DNA from 2 places in the Shewanella zhangzhouensis genome. Region 1 is predicted to be linked to the other one. Evidence: predicted binding sites of a transcription regulator. Region 1 holds the regulator's gene; the other holds the start of a gene.

Region 1 (7,976 bases):
CGTGGCGCTCGAACAGGGCCGCAGCCTCGGTATCCGACATGGTGGCGGGAATGCCTTCGATATCAGCATCGATAAGCTCACGTATGGGCATGGAGGGGTTGCAGGTGAGCAAGGCGGTAAGCCTTACCGCCCCGAGCAGAACATCGTGCCTGTCTACCACATAGAGCATGTCGGTAGCCTCGGGCAGGGAGCCGAGCTGGCGCAGATAGCGCAGTATCACATCCACATTCACGTCGGGGCGTATGGTCACAGTGTCGGTATTCATGATGCCGCCGGCGGTCTCTTCCGGGTAGGAGAGAGCCTGCTCGGCGCGGCTGCGGTCTTGAATCGACATGGATTGCAGCACCTGCTTGTAGAGGCTGTCGGGCAGGGAACGCAGTATGTAGGCCAGATCGTCGGTGTCCAGACCAGCGGCTGCACGGGCTAAACGCGCCGGACTCATCTGGCGGATAAACTTGTCTTTTATCTCTTCGCCGAGCTCTTCGAGTACCTCACCGGCAAGCTCAGGGTCGATAAGTTGCCACAATACCTGGCGGGTACGGGGAGGGGAGGATTCGAGCACCAGCGCGATATCGGATGCGGCCATGTTCAGCAACATCTGGCGCACATGCACAAACATACCGCTGCCCAGGGCTTCATTGAGCTGATTCAGCAGCAGCTCAGTTTGCTCGTTATCCAGAAGTTCCACAGCCATCGCTTTCCCCCAAGAGATGAATTGGGGGATATATTAGCAAATTTAATGGGATGGACGAAGCGAAGCCGGGTCAGCAGTCTTCGTCAAAGCGGGCGTTGATCAGGTTACACACGGCATCCATGGCCTGCTCGGCGTCTTCCCCTTCGGCGATAATATGGATGGTCTTGCCCATGCCGGATTCGAGCATCAGGAGACCCAGCACGCTGGCAGCCGAGGCCTGTTTAGCGCCCTGAACCAGAGTCACGCTGGCCTTGAATTCCGACGCCAATACCGCCAGTTTGGTGGCGGCGCGGGCGTGCAGGCCCAGCTTATTGACTATCGTGACGTCACGTTCAAGTTTTGGCATTCAGTTCCCGGTGGCGGGCCTCAACCTTGTGGTGAGAGTTGGCGAAGCGTTTGGCAAGCTGCTCGGCAATATACACAGAGCGGTGTTGGCCACCTGTGCAGCCAATGGCAATGGTGAGGTAGCTGCGATTATTGCGCTCTAAGTGAGGCAACCAGGTTTCCAGCAGGTTTTCGATTTGCCAGATGTACTTGTTGACCAATACCTGACGCTCCAAAAACAGCTTAACCGGCTCATTCAGACCCGTGAGGGGCCTCAGCTCCGGTTCCCAATGGGGATTGGGCAAGAAGCGGGCATCAAACATAAAGTCTGCTTCTGTGGGCATACCATGCTTGAAGCCGAAAGATTCAAAGATAATCACCAGCTCTTTGTCGGTGCGTCCAAGCAGTATCTGCCTGACAGCATCAGCCAGTTCATAAACATTCAGATTGGAGGTGTCCATGAAATGGTCGACCATGTTGGAGATAGGGGCCAACATTTTGCCTTCGAGCTTGATGGCTTCCTGCAAAGAGACCTTGCTGCGGGACAGGGGGTGCAAACGGCGGGTTTCGCTGTAGCGTTTCAGCAGTACCTTGTCGCTGGAGTTGAGGAAAAAGCTGGTGAGCTCTACGCCTTCCGGGAGCCTTGCCAGCTCTTTTTCGAGGGCCTTTTCCTGCTCCGGCATATTGCGGATATCGATGCTGATGGCGACCTTGTCGTTATTGCCCTTGAGCTGGGCAAGCAAGGGCCCAATCAGCTGCAATGGCAAATTATCGACGCAGTAGTAGCCCAAGTCTTCCAGGACCCTGAGGGCTACCGACTTTCCGGAGCCAGAGCGCCCGGAGACTATAACGAGTTTCATCCGATGATTACCTGGTAAAGTTCCTTTTCATCGTGGCTCTTGCGCAGCTGTTTGAGGATCTGCTTGTCATTCAGCTTTTCGGCCATGGCGGCCAGGGTGCTGAGATGTTGCTGACACTGGTCCGATGGCACCAGCAAGGCAAACAGAATGTCCACCGGCTGCTTATCAATGGCGTCATAACCTATGGCTTCTTCACACTTGATAAGCACAGCTAAAGGCTTATCGATAGTGCCAATGCGGCCATGGGGAATGGCAATACCATTGCCAATACCGGTGCTGCCCATTTTTTCACGGGCCAGCAGGCTTTCGAATATCTCTTGAGACGAGAGGGAGGGATTCTGGGCAGCAGCGAGATCGCTAATCAGCTCCAGCACCTTTTTCTTGCTGCCCGGAGTGGCACAGCTAGTGCACTCCGGCGCCAGGATGGTACTTAGTTCCATCGTTAATGTTTGGTCAGTTTCTCTTTGTGTTTAATAACCTGACGGTCCAATTTATCAATTAGGGCGTCAATGGCGGCGTACATGTCTTCATGTTCTGAAGTGGCGAATACCTCGCCACCGTTGAGGTGAAGCTTGGCTTCTGCGATTTGCTGCAATTTCTGAACATTGAGAACAACGTGGACATTATTGATCTGTTCGAAATGGCGTTCAAGCTTGGAGAACTTGCTCTCTACGTAGTTACGCAGTGAATCAGTGATTTCGATATGATGCCCAGTCAGATTGATTTGCATAGACACTTTCCTCCAAAGACCTTGGGTGGGTTATAAACTCTTACGTTGGTTCGACGGTGGGATCAGCATCGCTTCTCGGTATTTGGCGATGGTGCGTCTAGCAACGTTGATTCCTTGTTCTGCCAGAAGTTCCGCCATTTTGCTGTCGCTCAATGGTTTCTTCTGATTTTCTGCCGCCACCAGTTTCTTGATAAAGGCGCGGATGGCAGTAGATGAGCATTCTCCGCCATCTTCGGTCCCGACGTGGCTGGAGAAAAAATACTTGAGTTCAAAGATACCCCTTGGGGTATGCATGTACTTTTGAGTGGTGACCCGTGAGATGGTGGATTCGTGCATCTCTACCGCTTCGGCGATATCGTTGAGCACCATGGGTTTCATGGCCTCTTCACCATACTCAAAAAAGCCCTGCTGGAACTGCACTATGCAATTGGCGACTTTCAGCAAGGTGTCGTTGCGGCTTTCCAGGCTCTTGATAAACCACTTGGCCTCTTGCAAATGCCCGCGGATAAACTGGCTGTCAGCCTGGTTGCGACTGGTGCGTGCCATGGCGGCATATTGCTGGTTCACACTCAGTTTAGGCATACAATCGGGATTAAGCTCTACAACCCAACGGCCATTTTTTTTACTGACCGAGACATCCGGAATGACATACTCATCCTTGGTGCTGGTCACAGACTCACCGGGACGGGGGTTCAGCCCCTGAATGAGGATGATTGCATCCCTGAGTTCTTCTTCCTTGAGGCGGGTTTTACGCATCAGGGTACGGAAGTCGCGGTTGGCAATCAGATCCAAATGGTCACGGATAAGCAGCTTGGCGTTGTCCAGATGGGGGGTATCCGCCGGGAACTGACCAAGTTGAATGAGCAGGCACTCTGCCAAATCACGGGCAGCTACCCCGATGGGGTCGAAGTGTTGAATGCGTTTGAGCACGGCCTCAACTTCGTCAAGCTCGACTTCTTCATCGCCCACGGCCTCGAGAATTTCTTCAAGACTTTGGGTTAAGTAACCCTTTTCGTCAATGGCATCTATGATGGCAGTGGCAATGGCCAGATCGGTATCGGAAAAAGGGGTGAGATTTTTTTGCCACTCGAGATGTTCGTACAGGCCTTCACTGGTTTCGCCCTGAAACGGCATATCATCTTCGCCACGGATCCCGGGACCGGAAACGGGGGCGGCCGTAAAGACTTCATCCCAGGTGGTATCCATTGGCAGCTCGTCCGGCATGGACTGCTGACTGATAGCGTCTGAAGTTTCCAGCGAAGCACTGTCACTGGTGTCGTTTGAGACGGACTCCTGGCTGAACTGGTCGTCAAATTCTTTATCGCCGCCGTCGGCATCAAACTGATCGCTGCCCAGTTCGTCGTCCAGCTCCAACAGGGGGTTGGCGTCGAGGGCTTGCTGAATTTCCTGTTGCAGTTCAAGCGAAGAGAGTTGAAGCAGACGAATGGCCTGCTGCAACTGTGGCGTCATTGTGAGTTGTTGTCCCAGTTTTAGCTGGAGCGACGCTTTCATTGTACTGCGAATCCTTCACTAAATTATTCAGGTAGAAAGCTTTTCTATCAGGTTATCCGGTGATTTACCACCCTGATTATCCGGATATGAGAAGGGGGCTTTGTTAATTAACTATAGCCTGAATTGCTCACCCAAGTACACTGCACGCACCTGCTGATTGTCGAGGATTTCGGCAGGGGTGCCTTCGGCAATCAAATCGCCATGGCTGACGATATAGGCTTTTTCGCACACATCGAGGGTTTCCCTCACATTGTGGTCGGTGATAAGCACTCCGAGGCCACGATTCTTGAGTTGCTCGATAATCTTTTTGATATCGATAACGGAAATCGGGTCGACCCCGGCGAAGGGCTCATCCAGCAGGATAAATCTGGGGTTGGCGGCAAGTGCCCGGGCAATCTCGACCCGGCGACGTTCACCCCCTGACAGTGACATGCCCAGATTGTCACGGATGTGGGTGATGTGGAACTCTTCCAGCAGCTGCTCCAGCGACTCTTCACGCTCATCGGCGTTCAGCTCTTTGCGCATCTGCAGCACAGCCATGATGTTATCGCGCACCGACAGCTTGCGGAAGATGCTGGCTTCCTGTGGCAGGTAGCCAATGCCTTTGCGTGCGCGCAGGTGCATGGGATCCAGCGTCAGGTCATCATCGTTGATGTGTATGCTGCCCTTGTCGCTCTGTACCAGGCCTACCACCATGTAAAAAGTGGTGGTTTTACCGGCCCCATTGGGGCCCAGCAAGCCGACAACCTGGCCGGTATTTACGGTGAGGCTGACGTTTTTGACAACCTGGCGGTTTTTGTAACTCTTGGCGAGATTACTGGCCTTCAGGGTCAGTTGGGTCATTGCTGCTTCTCTTGCTGAGGTTGCTCAGTAGTGCCCTTATCCTGCAGCTCCTGCTGGTAATTTTCGGGCTTGATGATGGTGATAACCCGGTCGTCTTTTTTACCGCTGCTTTGGGAAGTGAGCTGCTGCTTTTCGATATCGTAAACGATGGAGTCGGCGCTGACCTGGCTGCCATCCTGCTCGACCTTGGCATTGCCTTTGAGGCTCATAACGCGACTGTCGATGTTGTAGCTGATTTCGGTGGCACTGGCATGCACGGTACGGCCATCTTCCACCTGCTGGCTGTAGGTGGCTGGGTTACCCTTGGCAAGCAGAATACGTCTGCCGCTTTTCTCGTCGGTGAACGAGCTCAGTTCATCAGCCTTGAGCATCAGGCTGCCCTGGGTCAGGGTAACCGGGCCTTCATAAACGATGCGCTTGTTTTTCAGATCGGCATAACTGTTGGCCGCGGCAATTTTTACTTCCTGGCTCAAATCAAACTTGGTGTTGGCCAAAGCCACAGCGCTGCAGGTGCAAAGCAGCACCAGAATGAGCGACTTATTTAGGTTCATAGGTTCCCTTAATCTTGCTTAAGAGCTTAACTTCTTTGGCATTGAGATCAGCATAGAGGCCATGGCCGCTCAAGTGGAAGTTATTGCCGCTGATAATAATTTCTTTGTCGGAGGTGAGGATCATCGTCTTGAGATCCAACTCCAGGTAACTGGTATTGAGCTGCTGCAGCGGCTCGTCTATGGTCAGGGCCTCAATCAGTACTTCTTCTTCGAGCATGACCTTATCGCTGGCCTTGTCCAGTCTGCCGGTTTTGGCGGTGAGACGCCATTCACCCTGGCCATCTTCGGGAAACAGGGTGTAAACAGGCTGAGTAAACAGAGTTTGCGCATCACCATCGAAGTGTTCCATGTAGGAGGCGCTGACGCGGCTTTCCAACTTGCCCTCGGCGTTGTAACTGATACTGCGAAGGTCGGTTGCCACGTAATCAGGCTTTTGCACACTGTCTGTGAGCTGAGGTTGACTGGCCTTTTTGCTTTGCACCTGCCAGTAGAGCGTCAGCGCGGTGCCGAACAGCAAAATGATGGCGAGTGTGACCCGATTCATACGCTCATCCCGTGGGCCGAATCGAACTTATCCTGGCTAATCAGCAAGAGATCGGCGAGTTCTCTGAGGGCTCCATGCCCACCGGGTAGCGTAGTGACCATGTCGGCGTGTTGGCGAACAAAGGGATGACCATCGGCGACACAAACCCCGAGTCCCACTGCTTTCATCACAGGTAAATCCACCATGTCATCACCAATGTATGCCACTTCGGCCCCATTGACGCCATAGAGGCCAAGTAACTCTTCATAAGGCACGAACTTGTTATCAACGCCCTGATAGATATGGGCGACCCCGAGGGCCGTCATGCGGTGTTCCACAATCTGGGATTTGCGCCCGGTGATCACAGCCACCGCGATACCCGCACCCTGGAGGGCTTTAACGCCATAGCCGTCACGGGTATGAAATGCCTTCAGCTCTTCCCCCTGATTGCCAAGGTAAATGCGGCCATCGGAGAAGACCCCATCTACGTCACAAATGAGCAGCTTGATACCTTTGGCCTTGTTCCAGATGGCATCATCAATGGGGCCGTAGAGTCCTTGGTGCATCAGATAACCCCTGCTTTAACCATGTCCAGCATGTTGAGCGCGCCGATTGGGCGTCGCTGGGTGTCAATCACAATCAGGCCGTTGATATTTTTTTCATCCATGAGTTTAAGAGCTTCGGCAGCCAGCATGTGCTCACCAATGGTGATGCAATTGCGGGTCATCACATCGGCAATACTGGTTTGACGCAGGTTAATCTGCGCATCAATCACCCGGCGCAGGTCACCGTCGGTAAAGATGCCTTCCAGGGCACCTGAAGCATTCACTATCGCCGTCATCCCCAGGCCTTTCTTGGAGATTTCATACAGGGCATCGGTAATGCAAATATCGTCATGCACCAGTGGCAGCTCGTCCCCTTTATGCATGACATCACTGACATGCAGCAGCAACTTGCGGCCCAGAGCGCCACCGGGATGTGACATGGCAAAATCGTCCTTGGTGAAACCTTTGGCCTGCAGCAGTGCAACTGCCAGGGCATCCCCCATCACCAGGGTCGCCGTGGTGGATGATGTCGGTGCCAGCCCCAGGGGGCAGGCTTCTTCCGGCACCTTGATACACAGGTGCAAAAGCGAATGCTTGGCCATGGTGGACTCAGGCTTGCCTGTCATGGAGATGATAGGAATACCACGGCGTTTAATCACGGGCATCAGGGTGAGTATTTCACTGGACTCACCGGAGTTGGAGATGGCCAGCACTATGTCGTTGTCGCTGAGCACGCCCAAATCGCCGTGGCTTGCTTCCCCCGGATGCACAAAAAACGCCGGGGTGCCGGTACTGGCCAGGGTGGCGGAAATCTTGTTGCCAATGTGGCCGGATTTGCCCATGCCCATCACGATAACCTTGCCGGTGCAGCGCAGGATAAGCTCGCAGGCGTCGGCGAAGGCATCACTGTCGACAAACTGGTACAGGTTGTCCAGTGCTGCTTTTTCGATGTCGATAACCTTGCTGCCCCATTGGCGCAGTTGCTTTCTGTCTACCATATCTGTCTCTCTGTCTGTGCCGGTTTAAACCGACAGATCAGGGTCAGTGTGCCTGGAACAGCACGTACTGATAACCGATAAATATCACCAGGAATAAACCGCCGTGCCAGCGTTTGAGTTCGCGGTCTTTGCCGCTTAAAAGCACAAAGAGCGCCAACGCTATGCTTGTGGCTATTACCATGTAAAGGTCGCGGCTGACGGCCTGGGCATCGACTACGCCTGGGGCGATGATGCCGGGCAGCGCGAGAACAGCCAGGATGTTGAACATGTTTGAACCAACAATGTTGCCAATTGCCAGGTCATCTTCTTTTTTCAGTGCACTGGCCACACAGGCAGCAAGCTCAGGCAGACTGGTACCCACGGCGATAATCGTCAGGCCGATAATCAGGTCCGACA
Region 2 (7,976 bases), 890 kb from region 1:
GGCCAAATCCAGCGCGTTACTGGTGAACTGCAAACTGCCCTGATGGAACTGCTGCGCCACCTGAGTGGTGGTCACGCCACCACCCACCTGGGTTTTGCTGTTAGCGAAAATCGAAGCCGCATACACATCGGCAAACTCAGCACGTGACTCTTTAAAGCCCGTGGTGTTGACGTTGGCGATGTTGTTGGCAGTGGTGTTCAAATCTTTCTGGGCGGCAGCAATGCCACTGAGTGCGATATTGAAAGACATAAGTCAATTACCTCTTTAGTCTGGTTTTCTGGATCAGCTCTCAGCCACAGCCAGAACATCCGATAGTTTAATGCCGCCAATGCCACGCAAGTTAAGAATGGCGCCTGTTGCTGCAGTCCCAAGCGACACGCTGGTCACGTGGGCATAAGTTGAAACCGGTAATTCCTCGGCCTTACCATCGACCCGACCACTGGCCTTGATGGTGTAAGTACCGTCGGCAACGGGTTTACCTTCGGCGTCGAGGCCATCCCAATTCACATCAATGTTGCCGCCATCACTGCCATCGACACTGAAGGTTTTCACCAACTGTCCCTTGGCATCTTCAATGCGCACCATGATTGTCTCAATGGGCTTGGAGGTACTGATAACGCCCTTGAGGTTGGGCTCTTCAGCGGATACATGACCAGATGCTGATGGGATCAGCACCTTCTGTCCCACCAAACCCGATGCCTGCAGTGCCTGACTGGAGGTCATCACGGTATTCAGATTCACAATGTGCTCGTTCAAATTGGCGATACCGTCCACGGTAGAGAAAGACGCCATCTGGGCAATCATCTGGTCGTTTTCAACCGGCTTGAACGGATCCTGCATAGACAACTGCTGCGACAAGAGGGCGAAAAAGTCCTCTTGGGTCAATTCCTGTTTTTTGGCCTCTGGCACTGCTTCTTTGGTCTGCAACCTGACACTGTCCAGAAAGGGATTTCCCGTGCTCTGGGTTGACTGGGCCGCCGATGCCTGACTGATAGAGTTAAGAAAACTCACGGCTTACCTCCTTAGCGCCACATCCGTTATTTGCCCATTCTCAAAGTCTGCATCAGCATACTCTTGGCGGTATCGGCCACCTGGACATTCATTTGGTACGAACGCGAAGCGGATATCATGTCGGCCATTTCTTCCATCACGTTCACATTGGGTTTGTAAATAAAGCCATCGGCATCCGCCATGGGATGGTCCGGGTTGTATTCTTTTTGCAGCGGCTTATCGCTTTCGACTATGCCTTTGACATTCACACCACGGGCAGATTGCTGCTGGCTGGCTTTGGCAAGTTCAGCCTCAAACACGGGATGACGCGCCCGGTAGGTTTTATCGACGCTGCTGGACACTGAGTCGGCGTTGGCAATGTTGCTGGCGGTGGTGTTGAGGCGGACCGATTGCGCGCTCATGCCGGAGCCAGACACATTGAAGATATTAAACAAGCTCATTGTCAGTCTCCTTTAATGGCCTTTTTCATACCGTTGAACTTGCCTTCCAGAAAGCCCAGCGACATCTGATATTCCAGCGCATTTTGCATAAAGGCAGATTGTTCCTGCTGAATATCCACAGTGTTGCCATCGCCGGTATCTGGCTGATTGGGGACACGGAACTGCACGTGCTGTCGGCTCAGTGCTTGCAAGTCAAAATGCCCTTCACTGGTTTGAGCCATTTGCATGCCACGCTGGTGGCTGCGTGCCGCCTGCAACGCATCGGCAAAGTTCACATCCCGTGCTTTGTAATGGGGGGTATCGGCGTTGGCGATATTGCTTGAGAGGACTTCCGCCCGCTCTGCTCTGATGCCAAGGGTAAACTGATGCACCCCAAGCGCCTTATCGAAACTGATCGCCATAAAATTGCCTCCACGCCATGATGGCAGATGAAAAGCAATTCGTGTGCCAAATCTGGGGAGTTCCGCCATGCAAATGGCAGACAACAAAAAAGCCGACTTTGCCAAGTCGGCTTTTTTGTTTTTATTCATTAGGTTATTTGGCTATGTCTTCTTCTGGTAGTAAATACCCGGGTTGCAGCGCACCATGTCAAATTCATCGGTCAAACCGGCAATGGACTCGGAAGCGCCAAGAAACAGGATGCCCTTGGGATTGAGAGCGGCAGCAAATTGCCGCAGTATTTTTGCCTTTGCCTCAGGGGCAAAGTAAATGAGCACGTTACGGCAAAAGATGATGTCAAACTTACCCAGCAAGGCATAGCTTTCCAGCAGGTTATGTGCCCGGAAACTCACCATACGCCGCACGTTGTCTTTTACCCGCATATTGCCGCTTGGCAGGGTATCGAAAAATGCTCTTTTTCGTTCATCCGATAAGCCCCGTCCCAGCGCCAGGCTATCGTATTCGGCCTGTTTACAGCGATCCAGCATCGAGGGGGATAAATCCGTTGCCTGAATCGATGCGCCTGCGGGCAAGCCGCCCGGACGTTTTTGCTGATATTCGAGGATAGTCATCGCCAGCGAATAAGGCTCTTGCCCTGAAGAACAAGCGGCAGACCAAATTTTAAGCGGCCTGCCAAGCTTGGCATAGTCAGGCAGCAGCGCATTGGCGAGCAATTCGAAGGGGTATTTATCACGAAACCACAGTGTTTCGTTGGTAGTCATGGCATCAATGACCTCGGCGCGCAGTTGCCGCTCTGTGGGTTTCATTGAATGTTTGACCACTTCTGATAACGAAGGCAGGTTGTATTTGCCCATCAGAGGCGCAAGGCGGCTGCGGACCAGATACTGCTTGTTTTCGCCAAGCACTATGCCGCTGTGTTGTTCAAGGAACAACCTGAATTGATTATATTCCGCTTCAGCCAGTGATTTGTCTGACACCGTTTCTCATCCTGCACCAAATAGAGAAAATTAACTCAATAACTGGTTAACTTTCTGATTTTATTCCCCAAAAATAAGCGCTGCTTTATACATTATCCAGTGACTGAATACAAGCGCCCTTGGAGGAGTATAACCCCGCCCAAGGGGAATGCCATCCTGCTCAGATACTCAGGTGCTTGTTAACCGCAGCGGCCAGTTCGTCGGGATTGAACTTGGCAATAAAGTCGTTGGCACCCACTTTCTGAACCATCGCCTGATTAAACACACCGCTCAGCGACGTGTGCAAAATCACCTTGATGTCTTTGAGTTTGGGGTCATCACGGATTTCGGCGGTCAGGGTATAACCGTCCATTTCCGGCATCTCGATATCGGAGATAATCAGCGGGATCTCGTGAGCCACGTTGGTCATTTCCGCCGAAATGGCTTTCAGCTTTTCCAGTGCTTCACGGCCATCTTTTGCCGTGTCAATCTGTAGCTCAAGGGAGGTGAGCGCACGAATGATTTGCTTACGCGCCACCGCAGAGTCATCAATCACCATGATGTGGAAGTGCTGCCCACGATCAATCGTTAACTGTGCATCTGTGTCTTCACTGATGGCGGTACGGACCGGACTGATTTCATCAAGAATTTTTTCAACGTCCAGGATTTCTACCAGCTCTCCATCAATCTCGGTGACCGCTGTTAAATAGGAGTAGCGACCAGCGCCCTGAGGCGGCGGCATTATGGCCTCCCAGTTCATGTTGATGATGCGCTCGACTGAATTCACCAAAAAGCCCTGAACACTACGGTTATATTCAGAGATAATAATAAAGCAGTTCTGAATGTTCTCTATGGGTTTGCCACCGGTGGCCGCACTGAGGTCAATCACAGAAATGGTGGTACCACGAATATGGGCCACACCGCGCACGAATGGATTGAGCTTGGGTAATCCTGTCAGGGGTGGGCACTGCAAAACTTCTTTTACTTTAAAGACGTTGATACCGAAGCGCTGACGGCCGTTCAGCTTGAACAGCAGCAGCTCCAATCGGTTTTGCCCCACCAGTTGGGTACGCTTGTTGACTGACTCAAGAATGCTCGACATAAGTTCGCCTTAGTGGTCTTGATGGAATGACGCCCCGATCACCTCGGAGCATAGGCATGTAACTTGCTTTTGTTATTGTCACCGACAACCCTTGCCCCAACTTCGTCAAACTTCTGACGGCCCGTCTAAGCGCTTGGACGAGGTACTTTGGTGCTGAATGAAAGTATAGGTGTAATCTGGCGCCACACGCTAGTCTGTTCATTATGAAAGTAAAGTTAGCACAAGTTTTGGTGATTCTGACGTTGCTACCCAAGGTATCAATCGCAGAAGAACCTCATATCCCGAGTATATCGGCCATCGCTTCGGCGGCTGAAGCCGTGGTTATTGAAAAAATTGATGCACCGGCGAACGCCAAAATCAACGTACAGGCCCAAAGCCTGGAAAGCCGGGGGAATCTGCCCCGATGTGAAGGACCTGTATCAGCAAGACTTGCCACCGACAGACCCATTTCCCGTAACAATACAGTGCGTATAAGCTGTGTCAGCCCGGATCTGGACTATCCTTGGCAGATGTACCTTTCTGTCCGCGCAGAAGTGCTTTTCCCTGTGGTGGTGGCCAAACGCCCGCTGGGTAATGGCGATTTGCTGGACGCAGAGAGCATCGAAGTCAGATATGTCGACAAAACTCTGCTGCGTGGCCAACAGTTTTCGCACTTACAGCCCCTTTATGGATCGCGGGTTAAGCGCCGTATCCCCCAGGACGCCCCCATCTTTGCCGACAACCTGTGTTTTGTATGCAAGGGAGATGCGGTAGCTATTTACGCAAAATCAGCCAGCTTTGAGATAAAAACCCAGGGCGAGGCCTTGGCCGACGGTAACGAAGGCGATAGGGTTAGGATTAGAAATATCAACTCAAACAGGGTATTAGAGGCAACTGTCATCGGCGTTGGCGAAGTGGAAGTCAAAATGTAAAATACCCTAAAGCTTTGCTGGCTGCGGCCGATATAAACCTCAAGAAACCCAAATCCGTGACACTGGAGCCCGAAATGGCCATCGAATTACCCAAAAACAATGCCGCGTCCAACCGCGTCGGCAACACCAGCAGTCCACTGACCAGTGCCCGCACTGCCCAGGCATCGGCAGCACAAACCGCTCAGCCACAGGTACCCCAAAAGGCCGACTCGGTGATGATCACCAGTCAGGCTCAGCAATTGCAAAGCGTGCAGTCAAAGCTGTCTTCTCTGCCTGAAGTTGACCAAAAGAAAGTGGCCGAAATCAAGCAAGCCATTGCTGAAGGCCGTTATAAAATTGACCCTGAAAAGCTCGCGGCCAATATCGCCAGCTTTGAAGCAGAATTACAGGAATTAGGCCGAGACGCCTGATTTCCAGCACGGATTGGGAACTATCCAAAGCCGGCCATTTGATGATGGCCGGCTTTTTGCATTCTTTAATCACTAACCCTGATGTCAATAAAACCGGGATGCAACACCATGGATCACGTTAATGAACTCAATCAATTGCTCGATGCACAACAGAGCCTGTTGGAGCAACTTCTGGCTGCTATGGCAGCTGAACGTGCAGCCCTGATTGCCCAAAATGCATCTGAGCTGATGACCATCGCAGAGCACAAGTCCTCTGCCCTGTTACGACTGAAGCAAAATGATGATGTCATGGCGGCTCATCCCGGTCACAGCCTGCTGACAAACGATAACGCCCTGGCGGCCAAGGTAGCATCGGTTCAACACACCCTTGCACGCTGTAAGCAGGAAAACGAAGCCAACGCGCAGCTTATTGAACACAGCCAGGCAAGCATTAACCGGCTGGCACAGGCGCTGCAGGTAAGTCGCAACGCCAGTTCCCTTACCTACACGGATAAGGGTAAAACATCGACCATCTCTACTCTGGGTAGCAGCATAGAAGTCTGACACGCCCGGGGTATAAGCGCTTTATTGCCACCTGCGCCTATGTCGACATAGCCTACAAAACGCCCAATAAAAAAGCCCCATTCTCAGGGGCTTTTTTACTGCGGCTGCGATTAAGGGGAGTGCCAACCTTAAAAGTAAGTCACTTCCTTTACCTTGGAGGGGCGATTCTGCTGCTGATAGATATCCCACACGCGCGCAAAATCCAGTTCCAGCTCTGTCACATAATGCTCACCAACAGGATAGGCCTTAACGACTCTGGCGCCGCGGATGACACCAGATACCGATGCTTTAATGCTGTCACTGCCCATGGCCCAGTCGTTCACGCTGGCGCCGGCACTGATTTTTTGACCGTAAACCTGCTCTGCCAGTTCTCTGTATGCCGCAAGCTTTGAGGCCTGCATGGCCATCAGCACCTTTTCGGCCTGGGTCTTCGCAGGTTGGGTTGCCAAAGGCGCATAGCCAATGGCGGTCAGCTTGGGAAAACTCGCTGGCGCCTCAGTCTCCCACTGCACATAACGGTCATCACTGCTGGCGCACCCGGCTAAAAACACCAGGGTCAAACAGGTGCTAATCCACTTTTTCATTTGTCTTCTCCAAGCAGAGTGACCCTGTCCAGCCCCGGCGCTTCATGGCGATATAACAGCCCGTCTTTGGAAACGACTTGCTGGGAGTAACCCAGGTAATCCCTGAGATCCCCCGGACGACTGAACGACTGAGATGTCGCTACCACACGGTTATTGGCTATGTCGACCAGACGGCTATTTACTGTCATGCCATCCCGCCCCAGGCTGTAAGTAGCCACCAGCACATGCTGGGTCTGGGCAGATTCACGCAGCTTTTGCCAATCACGACTCAGCAGCAAGTCCCCTTTGTCTGTGACTCTCAGGGTTTGGCTGATAGCCGTATCCACCACGTTGAAGTACCGGGCATGCAGCGCGGCCATCATGCCCTGCTGCAACTGGCGGGCAAAACTGCCACTTTGAGTCATGTCATCCACGTTTACCGGGGTTGTCACCACGATGGGATCGGTGGATGAAAGCACGTCGTTGGTCAGCAGCAGCTCATTGACTATCTGCTGTGCCAGAACATTGACTTGCTCCCGTTGTGGGTAGCCGTCTTCCCCATAGGATACACTCTGAGGAACCTTGGGCTGCCCCATCGCAGGCAACCATACAAAAGCGAGTGCCAGAGCAGTGACCATTCGCACCTTCATAGAGACAACTCCATGATTTTATATAAATTAATAAGAAAACCCATCTTCAGACTTTCCACTCCATTACACAGCTATCGGCACCTGTGGCAATTACTTTACTTTAAAACACCATAATCCCAGCGGATGCCAGGCCTGGGGCGGCACGTAACTTGCTTAGTCCGTATCATGACAGAACCATCCGGTATCCAGCATGCACCGCGGCGGCACTAAAATGGCTTGCAGGCCCTGTGCCAAAGACACCAATGGATGGAACCCTCAACCCTTTGAGATGTGGCAGGACAGGCATATGGGATTGATAAAATCCGCCCTCGTTTTCAGCGCGCTCCTTATGAGCATTCAGGCACAAGCCGACTGGGTGACCGCCCAGGGCGAGGCCGTTATCGTCAATGGTAACGTCACCAAAGCTCGCGCAGAAGCCATTGAGCAGGCCGTCAGCTATGCCAGCCTGCAAGCCGGTGTCAGCATTGAATCCTCACAGCAGATGGTCGATGGTCATCTTACCGATACCAGCACCCGTCTGATGCAACAGCTGATGACTGGGCCCGTACAGCTCATCAGTGAGCAGATTGAAAACAACCGCTTACGAGTGCAACTGCGCGTCGAATTGATGGAAGCGCCTCAAAATCAGTGTCAGAGCACCCACCTGAAAGCAGCGATACTATTGCCCGAAGCCGCCGTGAGTCACCGCAGCCAATTGGCGCAGGGTCAGATAAATAACCTTGGGGAAGCCGTATCCCGGCAGCTCGCCCGACGACTGGACAGTACCTCAGGTGCGGCCTTTGCCAACCTGCGGCCCGGCGCGCGTCTTGATGTGGACGCAAGGCAACTTGCCGCCCCCGGCTATCGTTTGCCGGGGTACCTTGCCATGGCAAGCGATAGCCAATACGTTTTGGTCCCCCAAATTACTGATGTCTCCACCGAGCCCGCGCAAAGTAGCTACTTCGGCCTGGTCACAGACGCCCCCGAGCGCCAGTTTGCCCTTACCCTCACC

What was found. Region 1 encodes sigma-54, which starts transcription at its own class of promoters, with help from an activator protein. Its sites were predicted from a motif close to GTTGGCACGNNNNTNGNNT; they were not measured.
Region 2: a site for sigma-54 is predicted at 3,959-3,977, ahead of flgA (flagellar basal body P-ring formation chaperone FlgA). Genes of this name have one in related genera too.

The regions. Positions count from the first base shown of each region.
Region 1 covers NZ_CP080414.1:3,834,590-3,842,565, reverse strand. Annotated here, with positions in the region: gene mgtE (magnesium transporter) at 1-694, opposite strand, end outside; gene K0H63_RS16945 (HPr family phosphocarrier protein) at 765-1,040, opposite strand; gene rapZ (RNase adapter RapZ) at 1,027-1,878, opposite strand; gene ptsN (PTS IIA-like nitrogen regulatory protein PtsN) at 1,875-2,318, opposite strand; gene hpf (ribosome hibernation promoting factor) at 2,321-2,608, opposite strand; gene K0H63_RS16925 (RNA polymerase factor sigma-54) at 2,639-4,120, opposite strand; gene lptB (LPS export ABC transporter ATP-binding protein) at 4,232-4,963, opposite strand; gene lptA (lipopolysaccharide transport periplasmic protein LptA) at 4,960-5,514, opposite strand; gene lptC (LPS export ABC transporter periplasmic protein LptC) at 5,501-6,058, opposite strand; gene kdsC (3-deoxy-manno-octulosonate-8-phosphatase KdsC) at 6,055-6,606, opposite strand; gene K0H63_RS16900 (KpsF/GutQ family sugar-phosphate isomerase) at 6,603-7,580, opposite strand; gene K0H63_RS16895 (calcium/sodium antiporter) at 7,624-7,976, opposite strand, start outside.
Region 2 covers NZ_CP080414.1:2,945,053-2,953,028, forward strand. Annotated here, with positions in the region: gene flgE (flagellar hook protein FlgE) at 1-249, opposite strand, end outside; gene flgD (flagellar hook assembly protein FlgD) at 283-1,011, opposite strand; gene flgC (flagellar basal body rod protein FlgC) at 1,038-1,451, opposite strand; gene flgB (flagellar basal body rod protein FlgB) at 1,454-1,852, opposite strand; gene K0H63_RS12910 (CheR family methyltransferase) at 1,994-2,827, opposite strand; gene K0H63_RS12915 (chemotaxis protein CheV) at 2,988-3,908, opposite strand; gene flgA (flagellar basal body P-ring formation chaperone FlgA) at 4,112-4,819, shown strand; gene flgM (flagellar biosynthesis anti-sigma factor FlgM) at 4,894-5,229, shown strand; gene K0H63_RS12930 (flagellar protein FlgN) at 5,338-5,772, shown strand; gene K0H63_RS12935 (LPP20 family lipoprotein) at 5,901-6,356, opposite strand; gene K0H63_RS12940 (FlgO family outer membrane protein) at 6,353-6,985, opposite strand; gene K0H63_RS12945 (flagellar assembly protein FlgT) at 7,272-7,976, shown strand, end outside.